DNA from 3 places in the Ensifer adhaerens genome. Region 1 is predicted to be linked to each of the others. Evidence: predicted binding sites of a transcription regulator. Region 1 holds the regulator's gene; each other region holds the start of a gene.
What was found. Region 1 encodes LexA, which represses DNA repair genes until DNA is damaged. Its sites were predicted from a motif close to TGTTCNNNNTGTGTTCNG; they were not measured.

Region 1 (4,595 bases):
GTGGTTTAAGGCTCTGGTCTTGAAAACCAGCGTACGGGAAACCGTACCGTGGGTTCGAATCCCACCCTGTCCGCCATTCTCCCAAGGAATATAGACCGACCAACAACCGCCATCGGCGGTGCCGTTTCATCTCAATAGGGCCCCATCGGCAAGGTTGAGTTGAATTTCCGATACCGCGGCTGGTTCGCCGCAGGCAGAAGGAACCGGCGTTCTCCGTCCTCAACGCAACCCGATTGCCGGAGGCCTGCAAGAAGCCCGGAATTCGACAATGCTAGAGGCTGAACGGGTCGCGCGCTGATCGCTTCTCGCTCGGCGCATTGAACGGATCGGCCTTCTTCTCCTTGGACTTGCGCCCTTCGTCGGCGATGATCTCATCCACGGCGCGCTGGCACTTCATGAGTTCGTCTGCCGCCGGACCGGTGCCACGCAGACTGAGATTTGCGATCACGCGTTCGTCGAAGGCGATCGCCAAAGCCCGTTTGCGCACGAAGCCTGTGAGGAATTCGGGATCGGTGACGTTCACGAAGAGGAACTTGCCGTTCTCGTCTCCGGCGGCGGTCGCCGAAGCGCTCCAGGGATCGCTCTTGTCTAAGCGAAACGTCAGGTCATAGTCCTTGCCGATCTCGAGCGACTTCCAGTCGTCGCTGGCGAAGCTCATATAGAGTGGCGATTCGGAGCCCTTTGGATAAAACCCCAGGCGCAGCGTGACCCCGCCCTCGAACATCGACGTGATGAAACACGAGCCTTCCATCGACGTGTCGGAAGCAACGGTCCAGCCGCCGACTTCCTTCCACTTGATGATCTCGGCCTCTTCAGCCACGGCCGGCCCCGTCACCATCAGACAGCCCACCAACCCGAACAGCAATCTACGCATGCAAAGCCCCCGTTTGCGCGCATTTTGATAGGTCGCCGCGTGACTGTCGAGGGTGGGCGACCCGTACCCACGCAATATTTAGGAATATTCACCTCTCGTGCAGACCGATGCTCACGCCAGGGAATTACATGGCGAAGGGATCTTTCGACGACTTGGTCTGGCCGCCGCCCGCAAACGGGTCATTGTTCGGCGCATTACTGCCGGCGCCCGCAAAGGGATCGGCGGCCTTCCCCTGCCCGCCGTTCGGCATCAGCGCGTTCACGGCCTCCTGGCATTTGAACATCTCGCTGACGGCCTTCATCGAATCACGCAGACTGAGGCTCGCCACCACGCGCCCTTCGAACGCCAGCGCCAGCGTATTCTTGCGCACGAATTCGGTGAAGAAATCTGTATTGGAGAAATTGACGACCAGGGCCTTCGAACCCGTGAGGTCCACGCCGAACGCAACGGCCGGCCACTGGCGGCCGCGGTCGAGCTGCAAGGCGACGTCATACTCCCTTTGAGGCTCGATCGATTTCCAGGTAGCATTGCCGATCGAAAGAAACGCCAGGTTCGCCGATCCCCTTGGATAGAAGCCGATACGAAGGATCGCGCCGGCGTCATAGCTCGTCGCCGCGTAGCACGAGCCGCCCAAGGACGGATCGGAACCGACCGTCCAGGCATTGATCCGCTTCCAGATATTCGAACGACCTTCTTCAGCAGAGGCCGCTCCGGCCGCCGCCAACAGACCGAGAACCGCCAACGACAATCTATGCATGCAACCACCCCACTTTCCCCGCAAAGTTATCGTATTTTTGCAACCTGTCGAGACAGTGCAGCGCGATCACAACATGGATTTGTGCGCGCCGAAAGCGAGGACACGGACTGCTACAACCGATGCGATCGCAAGTCGGCCAATCGCGCCAGGATCGACGGGCCCTGCCGCCGCGCACCTCTGGCGCAAACCGGTCACAGCCTGAACTCAAAGACCTGTTGAACACGTGAGAGTGATCGCCAAGTTTGCTGGACTTCGGAACGAAAGCGCGGTTCACATCGTTAACCGCCCCGTAGTGCCACCCTTGCCTCAAAGTGGACGATCACCGTGCTTGCCGCCCTGCTTCTCGCTTCGATAGTCGCATCGCCTAACATGCCTGACGTCAAGCTCAGTGCCGCCACGGTCGATGAACTCCAGACGGACTTCGAAACCGCCGTCCCCTGCCACCAGATTGATGGACGCAACGTGTGGAAGGGTGCCATTGCGTTCTACATCCAGTCGTTCGTCTATGACGGCGACACGCCCGTCGCGACCGATGCGGCGGACGCGGTGCTTCCCGAAGACAACAGCGCAGAGACGGTGAAGGAATTCGAAGACGCCTGCGCCGCCACGCAGCCGGCCTGACCCTCGCCATCAGAACGCTCGCGATTCGCTCGACGCAGTCCAATACGGTCGTTTCCAACCACACAATCATCACCAAAACCCGCTTTGCTCCCGTAAAAGTGACCAACCGGCACGCGCAGTCCCGCCAATTGACTGAATTCACGGAATTTTAGGCACTTGCAGAACACATATGGAACAGATAGTGTCTGTTCTTGATTTGTTTCACGCCTTCTGGAGCGACGTGCCATGCTGACCCGCAAGCAACAGGAATTGCTTCTGTTCATTCACGAACGCATGAAGGAGTCGGGCGTCCCACCGTCATTCGATGAAATGAAGGATGCGCTCGACCTAGCGTCGAAGTCCGGCATCCACCGTCTGATTACCGCGCTCGAAGAACGCGGGTTCATTCGCCGTCTGCCGAACCGGGCCCGCGCGCTCGAGGTCATCAAGCTTCCGGAAGCCTACGCGTCCAGCCAGCAGCAGCCACGTCGCGGCTTCTCGCCGAGCGTGATCGAGGGAAGCCTCGGCAAGCCGGCGGCGGCAGCCCCTGCCGCACCACCGAAGCCGGCGCCGGTGGCCGAAAACACATCAGTTTCCGTGCCGGTCATGGGCCGCATCGCTGCCGGTGTGCCGATCTCGGCGATCCAGAACAACACGCACGACATCACCGTTCCGCTCGACATGATCGGCAACGGCGAACACTACGCCCTCGAAGTCAAGGGCGACTCGATGATCGAAGCCGGCATCTTCGACGGCGACACCGTGATCATCCGAAATGGCAATACCGCCAACCCCGGCGACATCATCGTGGCGCTCGTGGATGACGAGGAAGCGACGCTGAAGCGATTCCGACGCAAGGGCGCATCGATTGCGCTTGAGGCCGCAAACCCTGCCTACGAGACACGGATCTTCGGGCCTGATCGTGTGAAGATCCAGGGCAAGCTCGTTGGGCTGATCCGCCGCTACCACTGATCCCAGATAAAAATCTGGTACTCGGAAGAACCTCGCTGCCGCTTGCGGTAGCGAGGTTCTTCTTGTTCATCCGATAACGCGTCGCCTACTCGTGGATGGTGTATTCGCCGAGTTCGCAAAGGTCCTGCGTATCTTCGGTCGTATCGAGGCCCGAATCCTCTTCGAACTCGAAGCGCATGTCGTACTTGCAGACATCCCGGCCGTCAGCGATGGTGATTTCCATGTTCTCGCCGGGATTCAGAACCTGCCGGCCGAAAACATCGTCTTCCCACTCGTTGACGCCTACCGGCGACGTGTAGAAATTGGTCAGAACTGCACTTGTGTTGTTCTTCAGCTTGAAAACCAGGTCCTCTGCCCGCGCCTCGAATGTGGTCGCAGCAAAGAGGATTAACGCCGTCAGGACAAGTTTCGTCTTCATATAAGCCATTGCCTCCGTTTGATGATGACGGACGCTACCGATGCGGCTGATGTCAGCGGAGTCATCGTTCCCCCTCTACCGATTTCACCGAAGCGATAAGATCCGTACGGGGCTTAGAAGACGTGGCTTGTGCGGGCGTGTGGCATGCCTGAGCGAAAGCACCTACGCGTCGCAACCCGGAGTAAGCTGAGGAAGGTAATCGTTCCGACCTCTTCTTGAAGCATTGCTGCTCGCTGGGCAGGAGCAATCGGCCTTGCCGGACGTTCTGCCTGTGGAAAGCGCCCGAACCGCAAATTCGCTTTGTGCTTTTTCCGAAAATGCCTCTTGCGGATTTTCTGCAATCATTCTAAATCCCCGCCAACGCTCGGTTATCCGAGCCGTGAGGCCTCGTGGCGGAGTGGTGACGCAGAGGACTGCAAATCCTTGTACCCCGGTTCAATTCCGGGCGAGGCCTCCAAATACATTCACCAATATAATCAATATGTTGCAGTCGTCGCGAAGCGGAAAAAACACCGCTTCCGCGTAACGCTATGTTGCTGCGAGAATCCTTTGCTTTCCCTGCACTTCCACGAGGCGACGGCGGATCCACACGACATGAAATGCGACATGTTCAATGCGAACCCCGAGCCAGAAACCCGCTCACCAGCTGTAGGTGCTTGAACCCCGGTTCCCTTCGCGGCGCCGACAAACACGTCGCAGGTCACCATCTCTGCCGAAGGCTGTCATAGTGCCCTCAGGGCCGCCCTGTGAGCGTCCATAAGGGTCACGACGGGATCGGTCACGCTGCCACTCCATCACCTTCCGCAAGAAGCGCTCGCCCTTCACATCGATCTCGGCGAGCACGATTCCGACGACAACCTCCGCGATTTTTTCGAGGCTCAACAGGTACTCCTGATGCTGTCTGTCGTCCCTTAAGAGGCGCCTCCTTGCCGAATTGGGCGTGGCGCGGAAAGGGTTCCGAGACACCAAACCCG
Region 2 (4,595 bases), 510 kb from region 1:
CGACTTGTTGAAGCCGTAGTTGGCGAACTTGGCGAGAAGGTCGAAAATCAGGTCAGCCTGCGGCTTCGACACCTCGTTCTTGACAGCACCGTCGACGAAGCGGGCGCGTTGCTTGTCCATCTCCTCCTTGATCTTTTTGCCCATGGCGCGGCGCAGAAGATCGGCCTCGCCGAGCGAATAACCCGAGAGCACCTGGGCGATCTGCATCACCTGCTCCTGGTAGACGATAACGCCCTGCGTTTCCTTGAGCAGATGGTCGATCTTCGGATGGATCGATTCGACTTCTTCCTCGCCATGCTTGCGGGCATTGTAGACGGGAATGTTCTCCATCGGCCCGGGGCGGTAGAGCGCCACCAGCGCGATGATGTCCTCGATGCAGTCGGGCCGCATGCCGATCAGCGCCTTGCGCATGCCGGCACTTTCCACCTGGAACACGCCGACGGTCTCGCCGCGCGACAGCATTTCGTAGGTCTTCAGATCGTCGAGTGGAATGCTCGCGAGGTCGACCTCGATGCCGCGCTGCTTCACGAAATCGACGGCGACCTTCAACACGGTCAGCGTCTTCAGGCCGAGGAAGTCGAACTTGACGAGACCCGCCTGCTCCACCCACTTCATGTTGAACTGGGTGACCGGCATGTCGGAGCGCGGGTCTCGATACATCGGCACGAGCTGCGACAGCGGACGGTCGCCGATCACGATACCGGCGGCGTGGGTCGAGGCGTGACGGTAGAGACCCTCGATCTTCTGGGCGATATCGAGAAGGCGGGCAACGACCGGTTCCTTCTCGGCTTCCTCCTGCAGGCGCGGCTCTTCCTCGATCGCCTTGGAGAGCGGTGTCGGGTTGGCGGGATTGTTCGGCACCAGCTTGCAGATCTTGTCGACCTGGCCGTATGGCATTTCGAGCACGCGGCCAACGTCGCGCAGTGCGGCGCGCGCCTGCAGCGAACCGAAGGTGATGATCTGCGCCACCTGCTCGCGGCCATACTTGCGCTGCACGTAGCGGATCACTTCTTCGCGCCGGTCCTGGCAGAAGTCGATGTCGAAGTCGGGCATCGAGACGCGCTCAGGATTGAGGAAGCGTTCGAACAGCAGCGAGAAGCGCATCGGATCGACGTCGGTGATCGTCAGCGCATAGGCGACCAGCGAGCCTGCACCCGAACCACGGCCCGGTCCGACGGGGATATCGTGCTGCTTCGCCCATTTGATGAAGTCGGCAACGATCAGGAAGTAGCCGGGGAACTTCATGCGCTCGATAACGCTGAGCTCGAAGGCCAGGCGTTCGCGATATTCCTCTTCGCTGTAGCCGGGCGCCATGCCGAGCCTGGCCAGACGTTCTTCGAGCCCCTCCTCCGCCTGGCGACGCAGCTCGTCGGCCTCGGCGCGTTCGGCCTCCTGCGGATCGGCCGTGGCACCAGTAAAGCGTGGCAGGATCGGCCCACGGGTCTTCAGCATGAAGGAGCAGCGCCGCGCGATTTCGACGGTGTTTTCCAGCGCTTCGGGCAGATCCGCAAACAGCGCCGCCATTTCCTTGCGGCTCTTGAGGTAGTGATCCGGTGTCAGGCGGAAACGGCTGTCATCCGAAACCATCGCATTGTGCGCGACCGCCATCAGGGCATCATGCGCATCGTAGTCGGACGGCGACGGGAAGAAGGCTTCGTTGGTGGCAACCAGCGGAATGTCGAACTTGTAGGCAAGGTCGATCATCCGGCTCTCATGGCGCCGGTCGTAGCCTCCGTGCCGCTGCAGCTCGATATAGAGGCGATCGCCAAAGAGATCGTGCAGGGCTTCAAGGCGGGCTTCCGCCAGTGCTGTCGCGCCCGCCTTCAGGGCCAGATCCACCGGACCGCCTGATGCACCTGTCAGCGCAATCAGCCCATCCGTACCGCATTCGGCAAGCCACGAGCGCATGATACGGGTCGCCTGGCTGCCCTCACCGCTGAGATAGGCTCGGCTTACCAAGTCAACGAGCCGCGTATAGCCGTCATCGGTCGCGGCGATCAGGACGATTGCGGGGAGCTTTGCGAGCTGGTGCGCGTGGCCGCGCCGTTCGCCATCCACCCCATCTTCCATGTCGATGGAAAGCTGACAGCCGGTGATCGGCTGCAGTCCGTCGCCGGCTGCTTTCTGGGAAAACTCGAGCGCGGCAAAGAGATTGTTGGTATCTGCTATCCCGATCGCCGGCTGATTATCGGCAACCGCCTTGCCGATGACCTTCTTCAGCGGCAGCGCACCTTCGAGCAGAGAGAAAGCCGAGTGGACACGCAGATGCACAAACTGCGGGTCCGTACCAAGCGCTTCGCTCGATGCTGCTTTGCCGTCATCTGCCATTATTCGCACCCTGATTCCTGTCTGGACGGCAGGATATCCCGTTTATCATCCGACATGTCCAGTTTCACCTGACACGTCGTCCCCCTTATTCAATCCAGGGGGCGAAATTCGGGAGGCGCGTGAGAGAAAATAGCGGCGCTCCTCAGAGGCCGAGTGCGATGAAAGAGATGCTTGCGATGAACAGGCTCATCGAAGCGAAGGCGGCGAGGTCACGAACAAAATCAGTCATAACATGGCTCCTTTTCCGTTATGTTTTTACTTTGTTCCATTTTTGTTCACTCGTCAAGCGATGCACAGGCGTTCTGTTCACGATGGTTAACACGGCCGGCGAATGCCGGTTAATAGCCGGGAAGCCGCTTGAGGAAAGCGCCATGCGCGCATATTGAGAGGAACAACCAAGCGGAGCGCTCCAACATGTCTGCACGCCTGATTCTGCCGTTGCTTATGCTGCTTCCCAGTGCCGCGTCGGCGACGGAAACGATCGATCCCGCACGTATTGTCTCCGCCGCAACCGGCGACTGGGACAAGGACGGGGATACGGATCTCGCGCTGATCGTGCGGCCCGCAGAGGGCAGCGACGACGACAACGGCGTCTATATCTACCTCGCAGGCGACAATGGCGCGCTGGCGCTGAAGTCGTCGATCCCGAACAAGGTCTGGGGGCAGTTCGATGTTTCGGGACAGGCGCCTTCTATCGAGGCACTGCCGAATGGCTCGCTGGTTGCCACCAGCCACAACGACGCCATCGGGCGCGACCGCTGGGAACAGAAACTGACGGTTGCCTACCGCAATTTCGAGTTCGTGGTCGCCGGCTACACCTACTCATCCTATGACACCCTCGATCCCGACAACACTTCGCAATGCGACCTCAATGTGCTGACCGGCAAAGGCAGAGCTAGGGACAAGGCCATTTCCGTCAAAGGCGAACTCGTCCTTCTCAAGGACTGGAGCGACGACCGCGGCCAGAAGGCTTGCGGCATTCAATAGCCGGGAGATCGTTCCCTATTTGTTCTTTACAGCTTTCGCGGATCCGTGCATCCTCGACAAAGAACATACGAGGAGCGATCATGACGTCGCTCGAACAACTCACGGACTTCATCGTCGAGGCAAAATCACGGGCCTATGTAGGCGGCGGCACGCCGCGACCGTCGTCGCGCCCGGGCTCACACGACATCGGTTACGAGCGGGATCGCTGGCGCTATCTCGACAGCTACTTCGGTGGGAGCGACTTTGCCGGACAGGAGACCGTCTGGCGGGGGGATGAGCCCTACTGGGCGATGAACTATTTCGGTCGCATCATCCGCCCTGAACTCATCGACGGAGCAAAAGCGGGACAGGTGATCAAGGCTGCCCTGCAGGCGATGTATCGGGAGAAGCGGCACTTTCTCGGCGGCATGCAGTTTCGCCATGCCCACGGCTACTACATCGACAGCAGCTGCGGTCTCACGGAACATTTTTCCGGTCACGAGGTCATCTTCGTCGACGGCGAGGAAGCCTATGAGCTCGACTATCGCGGCGGCCTGATCAGGTGTTGAGGCAACACCTAAAGCATGTGGCGCAAAAGTGCGCAGCGGTTTTGCGATAAAGACGTGCGAGATATCGATAACCAAGAGCGAAACGAGCAAATCTGAAGGCGACGCGCTTTGGGGGCCAGCGACGAGGATGGCCGGCGACGACGGCAATCGTTGAGGCCCTACGCGCATTCATTTAAGAGACATCCTCGTCAATCGTAACGCAGGGCCTGCACCGGATCGAGGCGCGAGGCGCGCCAGGCCGGAAAGATCGTGGCGAGGAAGGAAAGGGTGAGCGCCATGACGATGACGAGAGCAGTCTCATCCGCATTCATGTCGGCCGGGAGTTGGCTCAGGAAGTAGAGCTCGGGGCTGAAAAGAGTGGTTCCGGAGATCCAGGAGAAGAACTGCCGGATGGATTCGATGTTGAGGCAGACGACGACGCCGAGCGCCACGCCGGCCACCGTTCCGGCAACACCGATCGCAGCACCCGTCATGAAGAAGATGCGCATCACCGAGCCTGAGGTTGCGCCCATCGTTCTGAGGATAGCGATATCGCTGCCCTTGTCCTTCACCAGCATGATCAGGCCGGAAATGATGTTCAGCGCCGCGACCAGTACGATCAGCGTCAGGATGATGAACATCACGTTGCGCTGGACCTCGAGTGTCGAAAAGAAGGTCTTGTTGCGGTCGCGCCAGTCGGTGATGAAGATCTGCCGGCCTGCGGCATCCTCGATCGGCTGGCGCAGTTCGTCG
Region 3 (4,595 bases), on a different replicon from region 1:
TGCGATCGGAGCGGTGACGGTCTTGCTTCGGGTTATCTGCGTGAAATCTCCCCATTTCACCTTCAGCGTTACCGTCTTTGCGTGAATGCGGTTGACCTCGCAATAGCGCCAGACCTTCTCGATCAGCGGCTGAAGGCCTGAGCGCGCCGCCTCGAAATCGTGGATGTCGGTGGAGAAGGTATCTTCCGCGCCGATCGACTTGCGCACCCGGTCGGGTTTGACCTGCCGTTCATCGACACCGCGGGCGATCCAATAGAAATATGGCCCTGACTTACCGAAGTGCTGCTGCAAAAAGGCAATGTCGCGCGCCCTGAGGTCGGCTCCCGTTTCTATGCCGAGCCTGTGCATGCGTTCAGTCGTTGCCGGCCCGACGCCATGAAACTTCTTGACCGGTAGGGCCTCGACGAAGGCCGGGCCATTTTTCGGCGTGATGACGAAGAGGCCGTCGGGCTTCCTCTGGTCGGACGCCATCTTGGCGAGAAACTTATTGTAGGAAACGCCGGCGGACGCCGTCAGTCCGGTCCGGGCCTTGATCTGCCCGCGGATTTCCTCGGCAATCTCGGTTGCAACCTCCATTCCCTTCAGGTTCTCGGTCACGTCGAGATAGGCCTCATCGAGCGACAACGGCTCGATCAGCGGCGTGTACTGCGCAAAAATCGCGTGAATCTCCTGAGACACCGCGCGATAGGCATCAAAGCGCGGTCTCACGAATATCAGGTCGGGGCATTTGCGTTTGGCCGTTACCGACGGCATGGCCGAATGGACGCCGAACTTGCGCGCCTCATAGCTTGCCGCTGCCACGACGCCGCGCGCTTCGCCATGGCCGACAGCGATCGGGAACCCGCGGAGCTCAGGATTGTCCCGTTGCTCGACGGAGGCATAGAAAGCATCCATGTCAACGTGGATGATCTTGCGTAATCGGACAGCCGTTTCCATGGCCGTCAACTCGGCGGTGCTGTCGTAGCCGAATGAGCGGTCACAGCAGCAGACCTTCGGTCGGTGCTGCTGGCGGCTCGACGATCACCAGCATGTTGCCCGGAAGAGGCCGTTGCAGATGCTTGATCTCGCCCCAGGATCCGGTGAGCCACAGGTCCACTTCCCCAGGCGTCGTCAGCATCACCGGCATCGCCTTGAAGTGGATGGGAGCGACGATCTCGTTCGGCGACGTGGTGAGGAAGCCGAAGAGCTCGTATTCGCGCTCGCCGTCGCGCACGCGCCTGACACCCTTCCAGGGCGTCCAGAACCCGGCAAAGAACATCAAGGGCCGGTCGTTGTTGCCTGCAAACCAGGCGTTCGGGATCTTGCCTCCTGGGACCTTCGCTGCCGGATCAGGCTCGGCAAACGAGGTGAACGGCACGACGCAGCGGCTGGTTTGACCGAGCCACCGCCGCCAGTGCGGCGAATTGAGATTGCGGATATTGGTGACGCCGTGATCATAGTTCTTCACGACTTCAGGTGGGGAGGGCATGCCCCAGGTGGTGCGCGTGATCTCGCGCTGGCCGTCTTGGCGGACACGCACGACCGGCGCCTGGTAGCCCGGATAGACGTCAAGCGAAGGCTCGTTCCAGCCGGCCCTGTCGCGCAGGGCCTTGGTAAACTGCATCACCGCGTCGCGCGTGGTCGTGATGTTGTAGAGGTTGCACATTTCAATCCTCCCCGCTTCCAATCCGCTGCACTTCATACCAACGAAGACCGGCAGCTGCCGCCTTGGTTCGATGTCAGGGCCGCCTTTCCCTTGAGTTGCATTTGCCAGAACCTCTTGCCCTGAAGGTCGGTTGACTCGCAACACGAAAAGGAACAAATAGAGAACATATCAACAGAAAGACTCATGCATAGTCCCAGGGAGCTGTTCCTTCCAAAATGCCCCGTCCAGTCGACAATACCGTCGTCTCAGAACTTCGCGACCGCATCCAGCGTCTCCAAGGCACAAGCGGCCGCGGGCGAAAGGTCCTGCCTTTCGGCGTCGCCGCCATCGATCAACGCTTGCCCGGCGGGGGGCTTTCGCTTGGCGCGCTTCACGAGGTCGCCGGCGGCGGCAATGGCGCCATCGACGGCGCGGCTGCGGCACTCTTTTGCGCCGGCATCGCTGCCCGCTCGAAGGGCAAGGTGCTCTGGTGCGTGACACGCCCAGACCTCTTCGCGCCGGCGCTCGCCCAGGTGGGCCTATCGCCGGGCCGCGTCATATTCGTGGAGGCCGGAGACGAGAAGGCGCTTCTTTCCTGCATGGAGGAAGGCTTGCGTCATGGGGGTCTCAGCGTCGTCGCTGGCGAACTGGCCCGCCTTTCGATGACGGCCTCGCGCCGGTTGCAGCTTGCAGCCGAAAGCTCAGGGACAATCGGGATCGCGATCCGCCGCTGGCGAAGGCAGACGGAGGCCTCGGATTTCGGGCAGCCGACCGCTTCGACGACACGCTGGCGGGTTTCCGTCCTGCCTTCGGCGCCACTACCCGTTCCCGGCGTCGGCCGCGCGCGCTGGCTCGTCGAGCTTATCCGTTGCCGCGCCGGCGAAAGTGCAGATTTCGAAGTGGAGGCCCCCGATGCCAAGGGTCGTATCGCTGTTCCTTCCGACCTGGCCGACGGACCGTCTGAGGCGGAAGCTCGCCGACACCGCGCCGCCGGCTGACGCTCCACTTGTCCTCATTGGCCGCCGCGAACGCCGAAGGGTGGTCATGGCGGCAAATGCTGCAGCACATGCTGCGGGTTTGAGGATTGGCATGGCGGCGACCAAGGCACAGGCGCTCGTGACCGATCTCGTCGTCATGGATGCAGATCCCGTGGCCGACGCCGAGGCGCTCGACCGCCTGGCACTCTGGGCGCTGCAGCGTTATGCGCCGATCGTTGCCGCCGATCCGCCCGACGGCCTGGTGATCGACACATCAGGCGCCGATCATCTGCATGGTGGCGAAGCACTGATGCTCTCGGGCATGGTCAATCGCTTCCATGGATCGGGCACCGCCGCGCGCGCCGCGGTTGCCGACACCTGGGGTGCTGCCCATGCGGCTGAGTATCTGGCTCAGCCGACGATTGCCATTGCACCTGGTGTTCAGCGAGAGCTTCTTGCCAATCTGCCGATCGCAGCACTCAGGCTCGAACCATCGATCGTCCATGATCTTCGTGTTCTCGGCTTCAACACAATCGGCGACATCGACCGTCAGCCGCGCGCGCCGCTCGCCTTGCGCTTCGGACCGGAACTCGGTCGGCGTCTCGACCAGGCGGCCGGCCGCATCGCCGAGCCGATCGAACCGATCCGCACGCCTGAGCTCATTGAGGTCCGGCGCTCCTTTGGCGAACCGATCGCTGCAGCCGAGACGATCGCGCGCTATACGGCCAAACTCGTGGCTATGCTCTGCCGGTTGCTTGAGGAAAAGGGTCTCGGCGCGCGTCGGGTCGATCTTCTGTTTCACCGCGTCGACAACTCCTATCAGGCGATCCGGGCAGGAACCACCACGCCCGTCCGCGACTTCCAGCGCTTGACGCGTCTTTTGACCGACCGCATCGAAACCATCGATCCGGGTTTCGGGATCGAGATCATGTCGTTGACGGCAAGCCATGCCGAGCCGCTCATCGCCACTCAGGTGATTTCCTCGCTGGTCGAGGAGCCGGAGGCCGATGTCTCCGGCCTGATCGACATTATCGGCAACCGGATCGGCCAGCGCCGGCTGTTCCGCTTCGCGCCGGTCGCAAGCGATGTGCCTGAGCGCTCCATCGCCCGCATTGCCCCGATGGCGCCGGATGCGGGCGAGACCTGGTCCGGTCACTGGCCGCGGCCGACGCGCCTTCTTCTTCATCCCGAACCGATCGAAACCATGGCGCTCCTTCCCGACCATCCTCCGGTCAGCTTCACCTGGCGGGGCGTTAGAAGGCGCGTTCGCCGCGCCGACGGTCCGGAGCGCGTCTTTGGCGAATGGTGGAAGCGCGATGCCGAGCTCGTGGCTGTGCGCGATTATTTCCAGGTCGAGGATGACGCCGGCGAGCGCTACTGGATCTTTCGCTCCGGCGACGGCGAACATGGTGAAACCGGCAGCCATCGCTGGTTCCTGCATGGGATATTCGCATGACGGCGCCGCGCTATGCCGAGCTGCAGGTGACCTCGCACTTTTCTTTCCTGCGTGGGGCCTCATCCTTGGAGGAGCTGTTTCAGCGCGCTGCAGAACTCAAGATCGACGCGCTGGCGATCGTCGATCGCAACAGCCTCGCCGGCATCGTCAGGGCGCACCAGGCAGCGAGAGACACCGGCGTGCGGCTGATCGTCGGTTGCCGGCTCGATCTCGACGACGGTCTCTCCGTGCTAGTCTACCCGACCGATCGGCCGGCTTATGCCCGCCTTTGCCGGTTGCTGTCGCTCGGCAAAAAGCGTGGCGGGAAAGCGAAATGCCGGGTTGGCTGGGACGATCTCGTTGCCTATGGCCAAGGCCTGATTGTCGTTCTTGTTCCAGGTGAAGCCGATGACCAGTTGGCGCTGCAGCTTCGCCATCTGGGGCAAGCCTTTGGCGACCGCAGCTATCTGGCGCTGACACTCCGGCGCCGGCCGAACGACCAGCTGCGGCTCCATCGGCTCGCAAATATGGCCAGGGCGTCAGGCGTGACGACTGTCGT

Region 2: LAC81_RS05180 (FG-GAP repeat protein) is a predicted target of LexA. The motif match lies at 2,590-2,607, and genes of this name have one in related genera.
Region 3: LAC81_RS37755 (ImuA family protein) is a predicted target of LexA. The motif match lies at 1,794-1,811, and genes of this name have one in related genera.

What each region holds. Positions count from the first base shown of each region.
Region 1 is NZ_CP083349.1:1,576,000-1,580,594, reverse strand. It holds tRNA gene LAC81_RS07855 (tRNA-Ser) at 1-76, shown strand, start outside; gene LAC81_RS07850 (hypothetical protein) at 272-874, opposite strand; gene LAC81_RS07845 (hypothetical protein) at 999-1,598, opposite strand; gene LAC81_RS07840 (hypothetical protein) at 2,001-2,252, shown strand; gene lexA (transcriptional repressor LexA) at 2,478-3,203, shown strand; gene LAC81_RS07830 (hypothetical protein) at 3,289-3,621, opposite strand; tRNA gene LAC81_RS07825 (tRNA-Cys) at 4,005-4,078, shown strand; gene LAC81_RS07820 (hypothetical protein) at 4,261-4,595, opposite strand, start outside.
Region 2 is NZ_CP083349.1:1,067,464-1,072,058, reverse strand. It holds gene dnaE (DNA polymerase III subunit alpha) at 1-2,328, opposite strand, end outside; gene LAC81_RS05180 (FG-GAP repeat protein) at 2,743-3,315, shown strand; gene LAC81_RS05175 (DUF5680 domain-containing protein) at 3,396-3,863, shown strand; gene LAC81_RS05170 (lipoprotein-releasing ABC transporter permease subunit) at 4,052-4,595, opposite strand, start outside.
Region 3 is NZ_CP083351.1:647,163-651,757, reverse strand. It holds gene dinB (DNA polymerase IV) at 1-936, opposite strand, end outside; gene LAC81_RS37760 (SOS response-associated peptidase) at 977-1,645, opposite strand; gene LAC81_RS37755 (ImuA family protein) at 1,861-2,622, shown strand; gene LAC81_RS37750 (Y-family DNA polymerase) at 2,537-4,057, shown strand; gene LAC81_RS37745 (error-prone DNA polymerase) at 4,054-4,595, shown strand, end outside.